2 linked regions of the Cystobacter fuscus DSM 2262 genome follow. The protein of the gene in region 2 interacts with the protein of the main gene of each other region in a pairwise test. Links are inferred from orthologs where the notes say so. Each region holds a gene or a part of one and is shown on either strand. Other genes may lie near its edges.

Evidence for each region.
Region 1: the proteins of priA (region 2) and D187_RS23745 interact in binary tests that used the Escherichia coli proteins (3 or more experiments, as listed by UniProt). The link is inferred for Cystobacter fuscus DSM 2262 from one-to-one orthologs.

Annotation. Positions count from the first base shown.
Region 1 is NZ_ANAH02000013.1:269,110-276,154, reverse strand. What follows is about bases 1-2,811. They hold D187_RS23745 (single-stranded DNA-binding protein), read right to left. Parts: upstream 1,765-2,811; coding sequence 1,237-1,764; downstream 1-1,236. Other genes in these bases: dacB (D-alanyl-D-alanine carboxypeptidase/D-alanyl-D-alanine endopeptidase), read right to left, coding at 1,947-2,811; D187_RS23750 (succinate dehydrogenase/fumarate reductase transmembrane subunit), read left to right, coding at 434-1,147; hslO (Hsp33 family molecular chaperone HslO), read right to left, coding at 1-165. In the rest of the region: more of dacB, read right to left, coding at 2,812-4,172; D187_RS23735 (SDR family oxidoreductase), read right to left, coding at 4,357-5,148; D187_RS23730 (ABC transporter substrate-binding protein), read left to right, coding at 5,284-6,804; D187_RS23725 (ABC transporter permease), read left to right, coding at 6,801-7,045. UniProt on the Escherichia coli protein: Plays an important role in DNA replication, recombination and repair. Binds to ssDNA and to an array of partner proteins to recruit them to their sites of action during DNA metabolism. Acts as a sliding platform that migrates on DNA via reptation.
Region 2 is NZ_ANAH02000009.1:38,613-45,778, forward strand. Bases 2,779-5,710 are described here. They hold priA (replication restart helicase PriA), read left to right. Parts: upstream 2,779-3,088; coding sequence 3,089-5,332; downstream 5,333-5,710. Other genes in these bases: D187_RS16480 (hypothetical protein), read left to right, coding at 2,779-2,998; D187_RS16490 (coiled-coil domain-containing protein), read left to right, coding at 5,350-5,710. Outside these bases: D187_RS52395 (FAD-dependent oxidoreductase), read left to right, coding at 1-1,398; D187_RS55185 (hypothetical protein), read left to right, coding at 1,414-2,082; more of D187_RS16480, read left to right, coding at 2,240-2,778; more of D187_RS16490, read left to right, coding at 5,711-7,166.

The sequences.
Region 1 (7,045 bases), on a different replicon or contig from region 2:
CGAGCCGAGCAGGGCCCCGGCGGTGAGGGCCTGCGCCATCAGCGAGGCCGACGCCGACGCCGAGCGGTGCAGCTCGCGCGCCCGGCGGGCCAGGTCGCTCGTGGTGACGAGCACCACGCGCAGGTCGGTCTCCTTCAACAAGCCACTGACGAGTTCATCGGCCATGAGGGGGCAATAGCCTGCCTCCCCCGGAAGCGCTCGCCAATGACAATGCGCACCCGGGCGCTCCCCCGGTGGCCCCCCCGCCAGGGACCCGGACAGTGGAGCCGGACCCAGTCATCACCCCCGCTGATACCTCCCGGTTACCGCCCTGTGCCCCGGAGGTGTCTTCCCATGGCGGAAAATCCTACCCCGGCCCCAGGACGGGCTATAACGCCCCGTCCGACTGACTTCCTGGCGCGACCCCCCAGGCCGCGCGACGTCCGGAGTTCCGATGAGCACCCAAGCCGCTGCCGCCGACGCCCTCCCCCAGAAGACGCCCTTCATCCAGTCCCGTCTGGGCTCGTTCCTCGCCGTGGTGCCGCTGAGCATCTGGGTGGTGAACCACCTGTGGGACAACCTCGCCGCCTTCCAAGGCGCCCAGGCCTGGCAGTCCGCAGTGACCGAGTACAAGCACCCGTACTCGATGATCTTCACCTTCATCATCGTGCTGCTGCCCCTGCTCATCCACACCGTGTGGGGCGTGGCGCGGCTGTTCAGCTTCCGGCCCAACCTGGGCGCCTACCCCAACTACGGCAACCTCAAGTACATCCTCCAGCGCGCCGCGGCCGTGGGCGTGCTTGGCTTCATCGGGGCCCACATGTGGCTGGCCTTCCTCCAGCCGCGGCTGGTGCACGGCGCGGCCGAGCCCTTCGCCGCCATCGCCTACGAGATGCACTGGCACACGCCCACCATCGTCGTCTACGTGCTCGGCATCCTCGGCACCGCGTACCACCTGGCCAACGGCCTCCAGGGCTTCGCCATGGGCTGGGGCCTGCTGGCCAGTGAGCGCTCCATGCGCCGCTTCGAGCCGTGGTCCATCGTCATCTTCCTCGTGCTGCTCGCCATGGGCTGGGGCGTGCTCTTCGCCATGTACCAGGCCGGTGGCACCCAGGCCGTCATCGACGCGCGCAACGCCATCGTCCAGTCGCAGGGCGACATGCACTGAAGCCCCGGGGCGCTCCCCGCCGAGCGCCCGCAACGACAACGGCCGCCCCGGTCTCCCGGGAGCGGCCGTTGGTGTTTCAGGGGCAGGCCCTAGAACGGGATGTCGTCGTCCCCGCCGTGGCCGCCACCCATGGGGCCACCGCCCTCGTCCATGGGAGGAGCGCCGTAGTCGTCGTAGCCGCCGCCCTGGGACTGGCCGCCGCCACCGCCGCGCTGCTGCGAGTAGCCCCCACCGCGGCCCCCGCCACCACCGCCGCCGCCCCCACCGCTCATGCCCGCGCCGTCACGGCCGCCGAGGAAGGTCACCGCGTTGGCCACCACCTCGGTGGTGTAGTTCTTGCGGTTCTCCTTGTCCGTCCACTCGCGCGTCTGCAGACGGCCCTCGATGTAGCACTGGCGGCCCTTCTTCAAATACTCACCGCACAGCTCCGCGAGCTTTCCCCACACCACGATGCGGTGCCACTCGGTGCGCTCCTGCTTCTGGCCGCTCTTGTCGGTCCAGTTGTCGCTGGTCGCGATGCGGAAGTTGGCCACCGCCTGTCCGCCCGGGGTGAAGCGCACTTCCGGGTCCGCCCCCAGGTTGCCAATGAGGATGACCTTGTTGACGCCTCCAGCCATGATGCCGTCCTTTCTCGAGCACCGGCCCACCACGGGCCAGTTACCTACATCCAAGAGCGAGAATGCCGCTCACGCTACTTTCCCTACCATAAGGGGCTGACAAGCACCTGAACAGGGCTTCAGCCCCCACCCTTCCCGGACGGTCGGAAGAAGGGAAGGAGGGAGGGCGAGCGGGCGGGCCCTCACCCGCCGGGACGGGTCTCCGAGAGGCCCGTACCGATGACGGGCGGAGAGGCCAGGACGGGCGTGCCCAGCGGCGGCTCGGCCCGGGGCGCCTTGGCCTCGGCGACCTTGCGCGACATCAGGCCCTCGAGCGAGCGGGAGAACTCCGCCACCTTCGGATCCGACGCGCCCAGGCTCTTGCGCAGCGCCTTCCAGAAGGGGTGCTCCGCCTCGCCCGTCTGCACGAGGCCCCGCGCGAGCAGCGTGGTGGCCGCCTCACGATCCTTGTCGCTCGCGGCGCGCAGCGCCAGCACGAGATCCTCGGGCGCCGAGCGGGCGATGGCGCCCAGGCCCTCGGCCATCTCCCCCTCGGCGAGGTTGTCGCCCGCGGAGGCCCCGGCCAGCTCGGCGACGCGCGAGAGCGCCTCGACGTTGCCGCTCGCGGCGAGCTCCACGAGGCTGCCCAGGCCCGGCACCTCCACCGACAGCTCCCGCGCCACGGTGCGCAGCCGGCCGTACACCTCCGCGCCCGCCGAGTAGCTGTCCAGGAGTGTGCGCACCCCGAGGTAGTCCTGGGGGTTGGACTGGTAGAGGCCCTCGGCCACCACCGCGCGCACCGCGGGGTCTCGCTCGCTGCGCCACGCCGTGCGCAGGAAGCCGATGTTGCGCGGGTCATGCTGGCTGCTCAGCGCGAGGTACGTCTTCACCCGGCTGCTCATCTCGCCCATGGGGCTGCTGGACTTCTCGCCGCTGGCGAGCTCGGCCACCGCGCGCCCGGGGCCCATCGTCGAGCCCACCGAGGCCACCGCCGAGCCCAGCGCGTCCAGGCCCCGCACCACCGGGCCCGAGCGGCCCGGGTAGTCGTTCACCATCATGGAGAAGATGAACTTCTCGCCGCCCGCCGCCTGCACGTAGCCGCTGAGCGCCGACACGTTCTCCAGCGTGCCCGTCTTGGCGCGCAGCCGGCCCACCGCCTCGGTGCCGTCGAAACGGTAGCGGAGCGTGCCGTCCTTGCCGGCGATGCCCAGCGAGGACAGGTACTCGGGCGCGAGCGGGAAGCGCTCGTACATGTAGCGGAGGATGCGGTCGAGCTGCGTGGCGGAGAAGCGGTTGGCGTCGTTGAGCCCGCTGCCGTTCTTCATCACGTAGGTGCCGCGGGGGATGCCCACCTCGCGCGCGAGGAAGTCCTCCACCACGTCCAGCCCCTTGGCGAACGAGCCCGGAGCACCCCGCGCCTCCGCGCCCATCGTCTTGAGGAGCGTCTCGGCGATGAAGTTGCTCGACAGCTTGTTGAGCCGCTTGAGCACGACGTCGAAGGTGTCCGAGTGCGCCACGAACACGAGCTTCGCGCGCTGCGGCGTCAGCCCCGCCTTCACCTTGCCCTTCACCTTGACGCCCCGCGCCACCAGCATCTGCTTGAGCGTCTGGCCGAAGTAGAGCGGCGGGTTGTCGATCTTCTTGTACACGCTCATGGCGCCGCCGGCCTCGGGCACCTGGCCGCGCACGATGATCTTCTGCTGCGCGCCCGCCGCGTCCGACGACACCGAGAAGCGACGCGCCTTCCGGTCGCCCGTGGTGAGCGTGTTCTCCACCACGAAGTAGTCGCTGGGCGGCTCGACCTCCACCACGCCCTTGGCGCCCAGGCGCTCACCGGGACGCAGGAAGACGCCCACCGCGTTCCAGTTCAGGCTCAGCGCTCCCGTGGGCGCCATGTAGGCCCGGTCCGAGTCCTCCTGGTCATACCCCGGCGGGGTGCGCTCGTCGTCGAACCACGCCTCGTCCACGACGATGTCCTGCACCTCGCGCAGGCCCGTGTGGAACAGGTCGCCCACCATGCCGTACAGCCGCTCGGTGGTGATGGAGGGGTCGCCCTTGCCGCGCACGTAGAGCGTCTTGGCCTTGAGGCCATCGGACTCCGTCTCCACGAGGAACTCGGTCTCGAAACGGAACTCGGGCCCGAGCGTGGAGAGCGCCGCCGCCGAGGTGACGAGCTTCACGTTGGAGGCGGGGTTGAGCAGCTCGTCCGCGTTGTGGCTGAACACCACCCCGCCGTCGTCGAGGCTCATCATGTGGACGCCCACACGGCTGGCGTTGAGGGGGTCGCGCTGCAGCACCTGCAACAACGACGCCTTGAGGGCCTCGCGCTCGGCGCGCTTCTTGTCATCCGCGGCGGCACTCACGCGCGGATGGGCGACGAAAAAGGCAATCGTCACGGCCAAGAGGGTTCTGGCTCGGGGGACCTGCACACACTCTCCGGGGAAGGTGATGGGCATTATGAAAGGGGGAGTCTGGGGCGGCAAGAGAGACACTCCCGAGCACCCCAGCTCCGGGGTGCCCGGTCTTCCACCAGGCGGCAAAGCATGCCCGCGCGGGGCCGGGAATTGATCGCTGCCCAACGTGAGGAGCCCACCGCCGGGCAGAAGGAATCGGCTACCAGGCGATGGGCTGGCGATCCCGGAAGAACCGTCCGGTGGGGCCCTCGGGAGGGAGGAGCGCCGCCCACACGAGGGTGTCGGCCCCCTGCTCCACATCCCGCGTGGCCCGGGCTCCACCCATGCGCGTGCGCACCCAGCCCGGACAGACGGCGTTGACGAGCACGCGCCGGGGTTTCAACTCCTCGGCCAGTAGCCGGGTAAGCGCGTTGAGGCCCAGCTTCGAGACGCGGTAGGCCGAGCCCGGCCAACCCTTCTGCTCGAACTGACCGGCGCGCACCTCGGCGGCGAACTCGTCCACCCAGGCGACCAGCGCGTCCTTGGAGGGGGGAGGATCGATGCGCTGGCGCAGGGCGGGTGGCAGGCCCTCCAGCGCGCCCATCCCACTGGACACCATGACGATGCGGCCGTGTTCGCGCATGAGCGGCAGCAGGTGTTCGGTGACGCGCAACGCGCCCGTGAAGTTCACCGCGAGCGTGCGCTCGACGACATCCGCGTTGAAGCCCTCCAGGGCGATGCCCGCGTTGTTGACGAGCGCCGCGAGCCGCAGCTCCTGACGTGCGAGCCGATCCGTGAGCTGGGCGACGCTCTCCTCGGAGGTGACGTCCAGGGGCTCGAAGCTCACCTCGAGGCCCTCCTCACGCAACGCGGCGGTGGCCTTGGCCCCCTCGGCGATGTCCCGAGCCGAGAGCAACACCCGCATGCCCCGCTGACCGAGCTGCCGGCAGACCTCGAACCCCAGTCCCCGGTTGCCGCCCGTCACGAGCGCCACTCCCGTTGCCTTGTCCATGGACCCACTCCTCTGGTGAGAAGGGAAAAGTAATGACGGACGCAAGCACGGGTAGGGGCACGCGCACGACGTGTTCTGTGTCACAACACGCCTTGCATGCCCCCGCCACTCCGATCCGCCCACCTGGGGCTCGTCATGGCACTCGTCATGGCGCTCGGGAGCGGCTGCCGCGCCGAGCCCGCCCCCGAGGGCATCACCGTGCTCATCGAGGCGCCACCCGACAGCCTCGACAGCCGGCTCGCGCTCACGGCGATGGGGCAGCGACTGTCCCAGTTGCTCACCCCTGGCCTCGTCACCGTGGATGACCGCGGCAGGCCCGTGCCCGACCTCGCCGAGTCCTTCCAGGAGCTGAGCCCCACGCTCGTGGAGTTCACCCTGCGACCGGGACTCACCTTCCACGACGGCGGCCCCCTCACCGCCTGGGACGTGAAGGCCACCTATGACAGCGTGAGGGAGCCCGCGCTCGCGAGCCCCCGGGCCGAGCGCTACTCGGCGCTCGCGTGGGTGGAGGTGAAGAACGCGCGCACGGTGCGCTTCCACCTGCGCCAGCCCTTCGCGCCCCTGCTGGCGGACCTGTCCCTGGGCATCCTCCCGGCCCGGCGCGCGTCGGCCGCCTTCAAGCAGGCCCAGGACGCTTCCCCGGTGGGCGCCGGCCCCTTCCGCTTCGAGTCCCAGCCGGACGAGGAACACCTGACGCTCGTGCCCTTCGCGGGCTACTTCCGGGGCGCGCCCGCCATCCCCCGGCTGCACTTCCGCGTGGTGCGCGACGAGACGACACGCGTGCTGGAGCTGCTCAAGGGCCGCGCGGACCTCGTGCTCAACGCGCTCTCCCCCGCCACCCTGCCCACCCTGGAGCGCGAGCCTTCCCTGCGCGTGCTCACCCGGCCGGGCACGGGCCTCGCCTACCTGGGCATGAACCTGCGCGAGGGGGCCCTCGCCGACGCGCGCGTGCGCCGCGCCCTCTGCCAGCTCATCGACGTGGAGCCGCTCGTCACCTACAAGCTGCACGGCCTCGCCCAACCCGCCCAGGGTCTGCTGCCGCGCACCAACTGGGCCTGGGCGCCCGTCGCCGGCTGCCGTCATGCCCCCGAGGAGGCGGCCCGGCTGCTCGACGAGGCGGGCTACCCGGATCCGGACGGCCCCGGAGGCGCTCCCCGGCTCACGCTCCAGCTCAAGACGAGCACCGACCGGCTGCGCCGCTCCATCGCGCTCGTGCTGCGCGAGCAACTGGGCCTCGGCGGCGTGGCCGTGGAGGTGCGCTCGCTCGAGTTCGCCACCTTCTTCAACGACGTGCGCCGGGGCAACTTCGAGCTCTTCACCCTCAAGTGGGCCTCCGTCGTCGAGCCGGACCTGATGCGCGGCGCGTACCACTCGGCCAACGTGCCCTCGGAGAAGAACCACTTCGGCGGGCTCAACCGAGGCGCGCTGGAGGACGCGGCGCTCGACGCCCTGCTCGACGAGGCCAGCCGCGTCACCACCCCCGAGCGCCTGCGCCTCTACGCCCGGGCCCAGGAGCGCCTGGACACACTCGTCCCCGTGGTGCCCTTGTGGCACGAGGACTCGGTGGCCGTCGTCTCCCGGCGCCTCCAGGACTTCGAGCCGAGCCCCCATGGCTTCTTCACCCCGCTCGCGCGTGCCCGCCAGGTGGGGCCATGAGGAGGCTCTTCTCCACGCTGCTCTCGGGCGTGGGCGCGCTGCTGCTCGTCTCGCTCTTCCTCCACCTCGTGCCGGGAGACCCCATCGACGTGATGCTCGGCGAGCAGGCCACGCAGGTGGACCGCGAGGCGCTGCGCCGCGCGGTGGGCCTCGACGAGCCCATCCCCGTGCAGCTCTGGCACTTCACGCGAGACTTGTTCACCGGCGAGCTGCGCACCTCGCTGCCCCCCTTCCAGAAGAA
Region 2 (7,166 bases):
CAGTACCGGTCACTCACGGTCCCCGAGTCTCTTGACCGGGCCATCAAAGCCAGGCTCCGCAAGAGTACATCAGTTGTTCTGAACGGTCTTAAGCCTAGACCTCTGACTCTCCAGTCGAGCATCCTCAATCGGTTGTTGGTTTCACGCCTCCTTTACCACTTCAAGATTCTTCCCTACCGCCCGGGAGAGTTCGACGTCGTCAAGAAGGGTGAGCAATACGAGGTAACATTCAAGACGGGAAAGCCAGAACTCTTCAACCATATCGTTTGCCGCCATGGTCCTCATCCCGGTGCCCTGAAGCAGGAGTTTCAGGATATCTGGAAGAAGTCTGCCGACCTACGGGCGATGAGCCGTCTCGACCTGACGCGCTCGCCGCTTTGGCCTCCCGGTTTCTTCGATGGGAAATCAGGACGTACCACGGGATTGCCGAGCTCGATTTCCGAGCAGCCGACTCCCGATTCATCTGGGGAAACCGTTCGAGCCTCTGCTGGCGACGTGAAGAGTGGACAGCCCGAGTTGTCTCCAGCGCGGGAGACGGAGAGTGGGAGTTCGCGCGTCGAGGAAGTGAACGCGCGGACCGTCAGCGAGGCCGTTATACCCGGGGTGCAGGAGAAAACACCTGATTCTCCCCAGCGGCAGGTGGTGGAGCCTTCTCCGTCGGAGCGGGTTGTTCGAGCCTCCACGAAGACAGGCCGGCCACTCGATGCCGCCGGTATCCTCGTGGTGTTGTTCCTGGTCTGGTTTTTCTTCTTGAAGGACGGGCAAAGACAGAGCCCCCAGGGGAACGTGGTTCGCACTCCGACGAATCTGGTCTCCCCCGAGAGTTCCCGCTCTGCGATCGTGCGTCCGGGAGAGATGAATGGGGATGCTCGCCCCGTGCCGAATGCCACGAAGGCCGTTTCCAAGATGGCGCCAGGAGGGGGGCGTTCGAAAAATCCAGAGGCCAGCACGGCTGGAGGTACTGCTTTCGCGAGCGATCGTATCGGGACGGTCCAACAACTGCGGGAGTCCCATCGGGTCCGGCAACTCTCGTCAGGGGATGGAGATCAACGCACCTTGGATCATGTGCCAGCGGGCGTTTTTGGGTTCATCAGCCCCCATCCGACCTTCCTCTATGGACAGTCGAAGGTCAATCGGGAGCAGGATGCGCAGGGACGCGGTGTGGAAGTCCACAAGCTCGCGGATGGTCAGATGCACCTCGTGGGATACGTGTGGGACGTAGAAGCTCGCGCGGTCGCAACGGGTCGGCCGGTCAGTGTCTCTCTTTCGTCGAGGCCATTTGGTCGAAGCCAGAGTCTGGTCAGTATTCCCTTTGGTCGGATTCGTTCTGGGAGGATTCAGGACGAACAGGGGCAACTGTTAATGGCGCTCGAGTTGGGTGCTTCTTCGGAGATGTAGTTTAAAGGGGAATGAATGAAGATTTCGCGTTTGTTCGTGTTTGCTTTGCTCATGCTTCCGTTGATGGGTGCCGATTGTGGCGAGGGGGAGGACGAGACGCCTGGCGTCGTGACACCTACGGAGCCCAAGTGCTCCCCCAAGAACTGTGAGGATGGTTGCTGCCTCGCGGATGTCTGCTACCGCGTTCAGTCTCGAGAAGTGTGTGGAAGCTTTGGGGCTGATTGCGCGATGTGTAAGCCGCTCGAGAGTTGCCAGAAGGATGCATCCAGTGACTGGGTTTGTCTTGCGGACCCGGCCAGGAACTGGTCGGTTCAGCCTCAGAGCGCATCGGTTCCACTTTTGGATCCCCTGGATGGAGAGTCGTGGGATGCTGATGGCTCGGCTCCTGATGTCGTCATTGAATTGGGGTGCCCCATGGCAGGTGTCGTGGTCAACAGGCGGACCTCCGAGTCCGTCAGCTATATGCCGACGTGGGTCGATGGGGCCTGTGTGACGACGGCAGCGGAGTTGTTGAAGACTCCGGTGAGTATCAATGTCATCGATGTGGATGCCTTTTTCGATGATCCGATCTTCACCACCTCCTACTCCTTCAAGGAGGCGGATTTCGTGAATGGCTCGGTCGAAATTCCCATCTCCTCGGATGGGGTCAGTAAACTGAAGCTGCGGCTCACCCAGGCTCAGTAGCCCGAGCGCTCCTCCATTCGTGGAGACCCATGGCTTGTTGAGGCATGGGTCTCCACTGCTTCGTTCAGGTGGACCCATTACCCGACAAGACCTGTGCTTTGTGTTGACGTGATGGGTCGAATTCGCTCCGCTGGGCGCCGACCTGATTGGAGTGCACGTGGCGAACGAGAAGCGAGGGAAGGGGAGTGGGTGGGGGCCGTTCGAACGGGGCGGTGCCTACGACGAGGTGGGGCCAAGCCTGGGCCGCCTTCACGACGCGTGGGACGTGGAGACGGGAACGCCAGTTCTGCAACTGCTGCCCACGGACCGTGTGGAGTGGCAGCCCGAGGGACCCTGGCGGGTCTCCCTCTTGTGCCAGCCGCAACCCACCTCGGTGACCGTGAGGGTGGAGGAGGCTCCCGCGTCCATGCCTGTGTCGGAACTGGCGGACATCCTCGTGCTCACCTCCGCCGCCGTCTCGCGCGTGGAGGATAGCTCCCGGCTCCGGGCGCACCTCGCTTCGGGCCTGTCTCCGCCTCCCTCCACCTCACGTCAGGGCTCGGGCCGCACGGCCGCGAATTGGACCGGGCTCTCGCTCGCTCTGGGCGTCTGGTTGCTGGTGAGTCTCTCCGCTCCGTCGACTCCTCTCCTGCGCGATGCGCCCTCGGATTCCTTCTCCCAGGAGGACGCCTCGTCCTTCGTCGATCTGGCGGAGTCGGACCCGGTGGCCCTCACCTATCCCATGCCCGACAAGCCCCTCCGCGATCAGGCGGTTCCGCCCTGTAAGCGCAATCGGAGCGTCGTGGAGATCAACGGCGGGTGCTGGGTGCGGTTGGACCAGGAGCCTCCTTGCGATCCGGATACGGCCGAGTACCAGGGCAAGTGCTACATGCCGGGCGCCAAACCCAAGAGGTCGCCTCAGTCCGTCGCTCCCTGATGTCAACATTTCCGACCGAGGGGAAAGGGGCTCCCCTGGCCGGAAACTACCCGTGTCAGGAGCCGCCGCTACAGTGGCCCCTGAGTCACCGTGCCTGCCCCCTCCCTCGCCTCCGTCGCCGTCGGCCGCCCCGTCCGCGGCGAGTACACCTACTCCGTCCCCGAGACCCTGTCCGGCAGGCTCTCGCCGGGCCAGCGCATCCTCGTCCCCTTCGGCCGGAGCATGACGCTCGGCTTCTTCCTCGGCCCCGCCGCTCCCCCCGCCGAGGGCGCCAACGTCAAGCTCAAGCCCATCCTCAAGGTGCTCGAGGACTCGCCCTCCCTCCCGCCCGACCTCATCGCGCTCCTGCGCTTCGCCGCCGAGCACTACCGCTACCCGCTCGGCGAGGTCATCCGGGGCGCTCTTCCCCCCGGGCTCACCAAGGCCGAGGAGGAAAAGGAGGCCAAGCCCGACGTGCAGGAGTTCGCCGAGGCGCTCGTCACCGAGGCCCCCGCCGCCCTGCGCCGCGCCCCCGCCCAGTCCGCCGCCCTGGCCTACCTGCTCACCGTGGGCGGTCGCGTCCCCGTGGAAGAGGTGGCCCACGCCATCCCCGGCGCCCGCGAGACGCTGCGCAAGCTGGCCTCCCGCGGCCTCGTGCGGCTGGAGCAGGTGGTGCTCGCCCCCGGCGTGCGCGAGGGGCTCGGCCAGAACCGTCCCGAGCACCTCACCCCCGAGCAGGACGCCGCGGTGAAGGAACTGCACGTCGCCGTGGACACGGGTGGCTTCCAGCCCTTCCTCCTCCACGGCGTCACCGGCAGCGGCAAGACCGAGGTGTACCTGCGCGCCGTGGAGCGCGCGCTCGAGCAGGGCAAGGGCAGCCTCGTGCTGGTGCCGGAGATCGCCCTCACGCCGCAACTCGTCGGGCGCTTTCGCAGCCGCTTCGGCGCCGACGTGGCCGTGCTGCACTCGGCCCTCAAGGACCGCGAGCGGCTCTTCCACTGGCAGGCCCTGCGCAAGGGCACGGTGCGCATCGCCGTGGGCGTGCGCTCGGCGGTGTTCGCCCCCGTGGAGAACCTCGGCCTCATCGTCGTGGACGAGGAGCACGACCCGTCCTTCAAGCAGGAGGACAAGCTGCGCTACCAGGCGCGCGACCTCGCCGTGGTGCGCGGCAAGCAGGCCGGTGCCGTGGTGGTGCTCGGCTCGGCCACCCCGTCCCTGGAGACGCTGGAGAACACCCGCCGCGGGCGCTACCGCAAGCTCGAGCTCAAGCACCGCGTGGATGACCGGCCCATGCCCACGCTCCAGTGCGTGGACCTGCGCCAGGAGCGCCCGAAGGATCCGCTCCAGACGCAGGAGGCGCCCATCCTCTCCCAGCCCCTGCTCGACGCCATGGCGGAGACCATCGGGCGCGGCCAGCAGGTCATCCTCTTCCTCAACCGCCGCGGCCACAGCACCTTCCTGCTGTGCGAGGTGTGCGGCGCGTCGGTGAAGTGCGGCGACTGCGACGTGTGCCTCACCTACCACCGCTCACAGAATCGCCTGGTGTGCCACTACTGCGGCGAGTCCCACGGCGTGCCCGAGCACTGCCGCGAGTGCACCGGGCCCCTGCTCAAGCTGGGCATCGGCACCGAGCGCGTGGAGGCCGAGGTCGCCGAGCGCATCCCCCAGGCGCGCGTGGCGCGGTTGGACCGGGACTCGGCCACGAGCGCCGAGCGCCTCACCGAGCTGCTCGCCTCCTTCGCCCGCCGGGAGATCGACGTGCTGGTGGGCACGCAGATGGTGGCCAAGGGACATGACTTCCCCGGGGTGACGCTCGTGTGCGTGGTGATGGCGGACACGTCGCTGGCCATCCCCGACTTCCGGGCCTCCGAGCGCACCTTCCACCTGCTCACCCAGGTGGCCGGCCGGGCCGGACGCGGCAAGGATCCGGGGCGGGTGCTCGTGCAGACGTACAACCCGGACGCCGAGCCCGTGCGGCGCATGCTCGCCCACGACTTCGAGGGCTTCTCCGAGGGCGAGCTGGAGCGGCGCCGCGCGCTGTCCTGGCCTCCCTACACGCGCATGGCGGCGGTGCGGCTGGAGGGCGAGAGCCCCGAGCAGACCGCGAGTGTCGCCCGCTTCCTCGGCGACTTCATCGGCCGGCACATGCCTCCGGCCTCCTGGGGGGTGCGCCTGCTCGGGCCCGCCGTGGCGCCCATCTCCCGCATCCGGGGCAAGACGCGCTGGCAATTGCTGCTCAAGGCGCCCACCCACGCCGCGCTCGCGCCCCTGCTGGCCAGGCTGGAGGCGAAACTGGTCGATATTCCCTCCGCGGTGCGCGTGACGATCGACGTGGATCCCGCGGCCATGTTGTAGACTGCTGCCCCCTGCCAATGGCTGAATCGGTTCTCCTCGTCCACGACGACATCGCCATCATCGCCACCGTGCGGCGGTTGCTCACGCGCGAGGGCCATGAGGTCATCCTCGCCACGTCCGTGGCGGATGCGCTCATCGCCTTTGGCCACCACCTGCCCGCGCTCATCGTCCTCGCCCCCGGGGTGGAGGGAGGACGCGGTCCGCTGGTGCTCGAGGAGCTGGGGCTCCACCCGGACATGCGGCTGGCGCGCGTGCTGCTGCTGGGCGAGCCCGTCGCCGGCAGCGCGGCCCCGGTGGCGCCGCTGCCCCTGGACGGGGCCAACTTCGTGGCGCAGGTGTCTACCCTCATCCACTCGCCCTCCGGGCCCGAGGGCTGGTTCGTGGTGAAGGACGAGGAGCCGGAGCCTCCGCTCGAGCCACTGGAGCCGCTCCCGCCGCGCTCGGGTCCTCCGGGGCTCGTTCCCCGGCAGGCCGGGCCGGGCCGCGCCTCCGGGAGCGAGCCCGCGCTCCCCGCGTCCCCGTTCGCGCTCGACGCGGATGAGCTGTTCTCCCACGTGGGGCTGACGGGGGAAGTGCCCCTGCCGCTGCTTCCGCCCGAGGTCTTCGCCCCCGCCCAGCCCGCGCCGGTGCCGGCCGAGCTGGAGCCGGAGGGCGAGGCGGAGTCCCTCTTCGGGCAGACGGAGCAGGCCGTCAGCTCGGGGCGCACCATTCCCACCATCACCGCGGTGAGCCCGGTGGAGATGGGGCCGGTGTCGGCCCCCGTGCTGGCGCCGGATCCGGTCAAGCCCCTGCCGCCGCTGCCTCCGGTGAAGGCCCTCAGCCCGGAGACGGTGGACCTCGAGGCGGAGGCCCGCGCGGAGGCCGAGCGGCTCGCGCAGCTGGAGATCGAATCGGCACGGGCCCGTGCACGCGATGGGCTGGAAGCCTCCGATGACTTCTCGCCGGGCGAGCTCGCCGCCCGGGCCGGGCCCCAACTCGGGGACGAGGGATTCTTCGACGTGGAGCCCACGCCCGTGGCGCCCACGCCGGCCCTGCGCGAGGCGGAGACACGGGCCCTGGCGCCCGAGTCGCCCCGGCTCCTGGAGGGCTCGGACCTGGAGCCCGTCCCGGAGGACGCGCCGCTGCCGACGGAAGGTGACGCGCCCGAGTCCTGGGAGGAACCGCAGCAGGAGAGCGCGGCGGACTGGTTCGACTCCGAGCCGGAGCAGGCCGCATCCGGGCCCGCTCGCGAGGGCGCGCCGAGGGCCGTGGCGGAGCCCGCGCCGGGGCTGGCGGTGGGAGCGCCCGCGAAGGAGGAAGCGCTCCCGGCGGAGGAGGCCCTCGCCGTCCTGGAAGTGCGCCTGATGCGGACGGAGCGGCGGCTCGCGCAGCTCCAGGCCGAACGGGACGCCGCCCAGAAGGCGCTGCAGGAAGCGGAGCGCGACCGGGCGGAAGCCGATGCGTTCGCGGAGGAGCTCCACTTCTCGCTGCAGCAGCACTCGGATGCGCTGGCGGACCGGCAGGCCGCGTTCAATTTGGAGCGGGAGCGCCTGACGCGGGAGGCGGCGGGCCGGGAGGAGTCGCTGCGGCGGGAAGCCGAGGCGCAGCGCGCGCGGCTCGAGGAGCTGTCCGGGGAGCGGGAGCGCGAGGCCACGCTGCGGCGCGAGCTGGAGCGGCGGTTGGAGGAGGCGCGCACGGGGCGGGAGGATGCCGCCGGACTCCACCAGCGGCTCGAGGAGCTGCGAGGCCAGCTCGAGGAGGAGCGGCGACAGCGCCTCGAGGCGGAACGGCGCGTGGCGTCCGCGGCGGAGGCGCGCGCCCGGGCGGAGGCACGAGCCGAGCAGGAGCGGGCGGC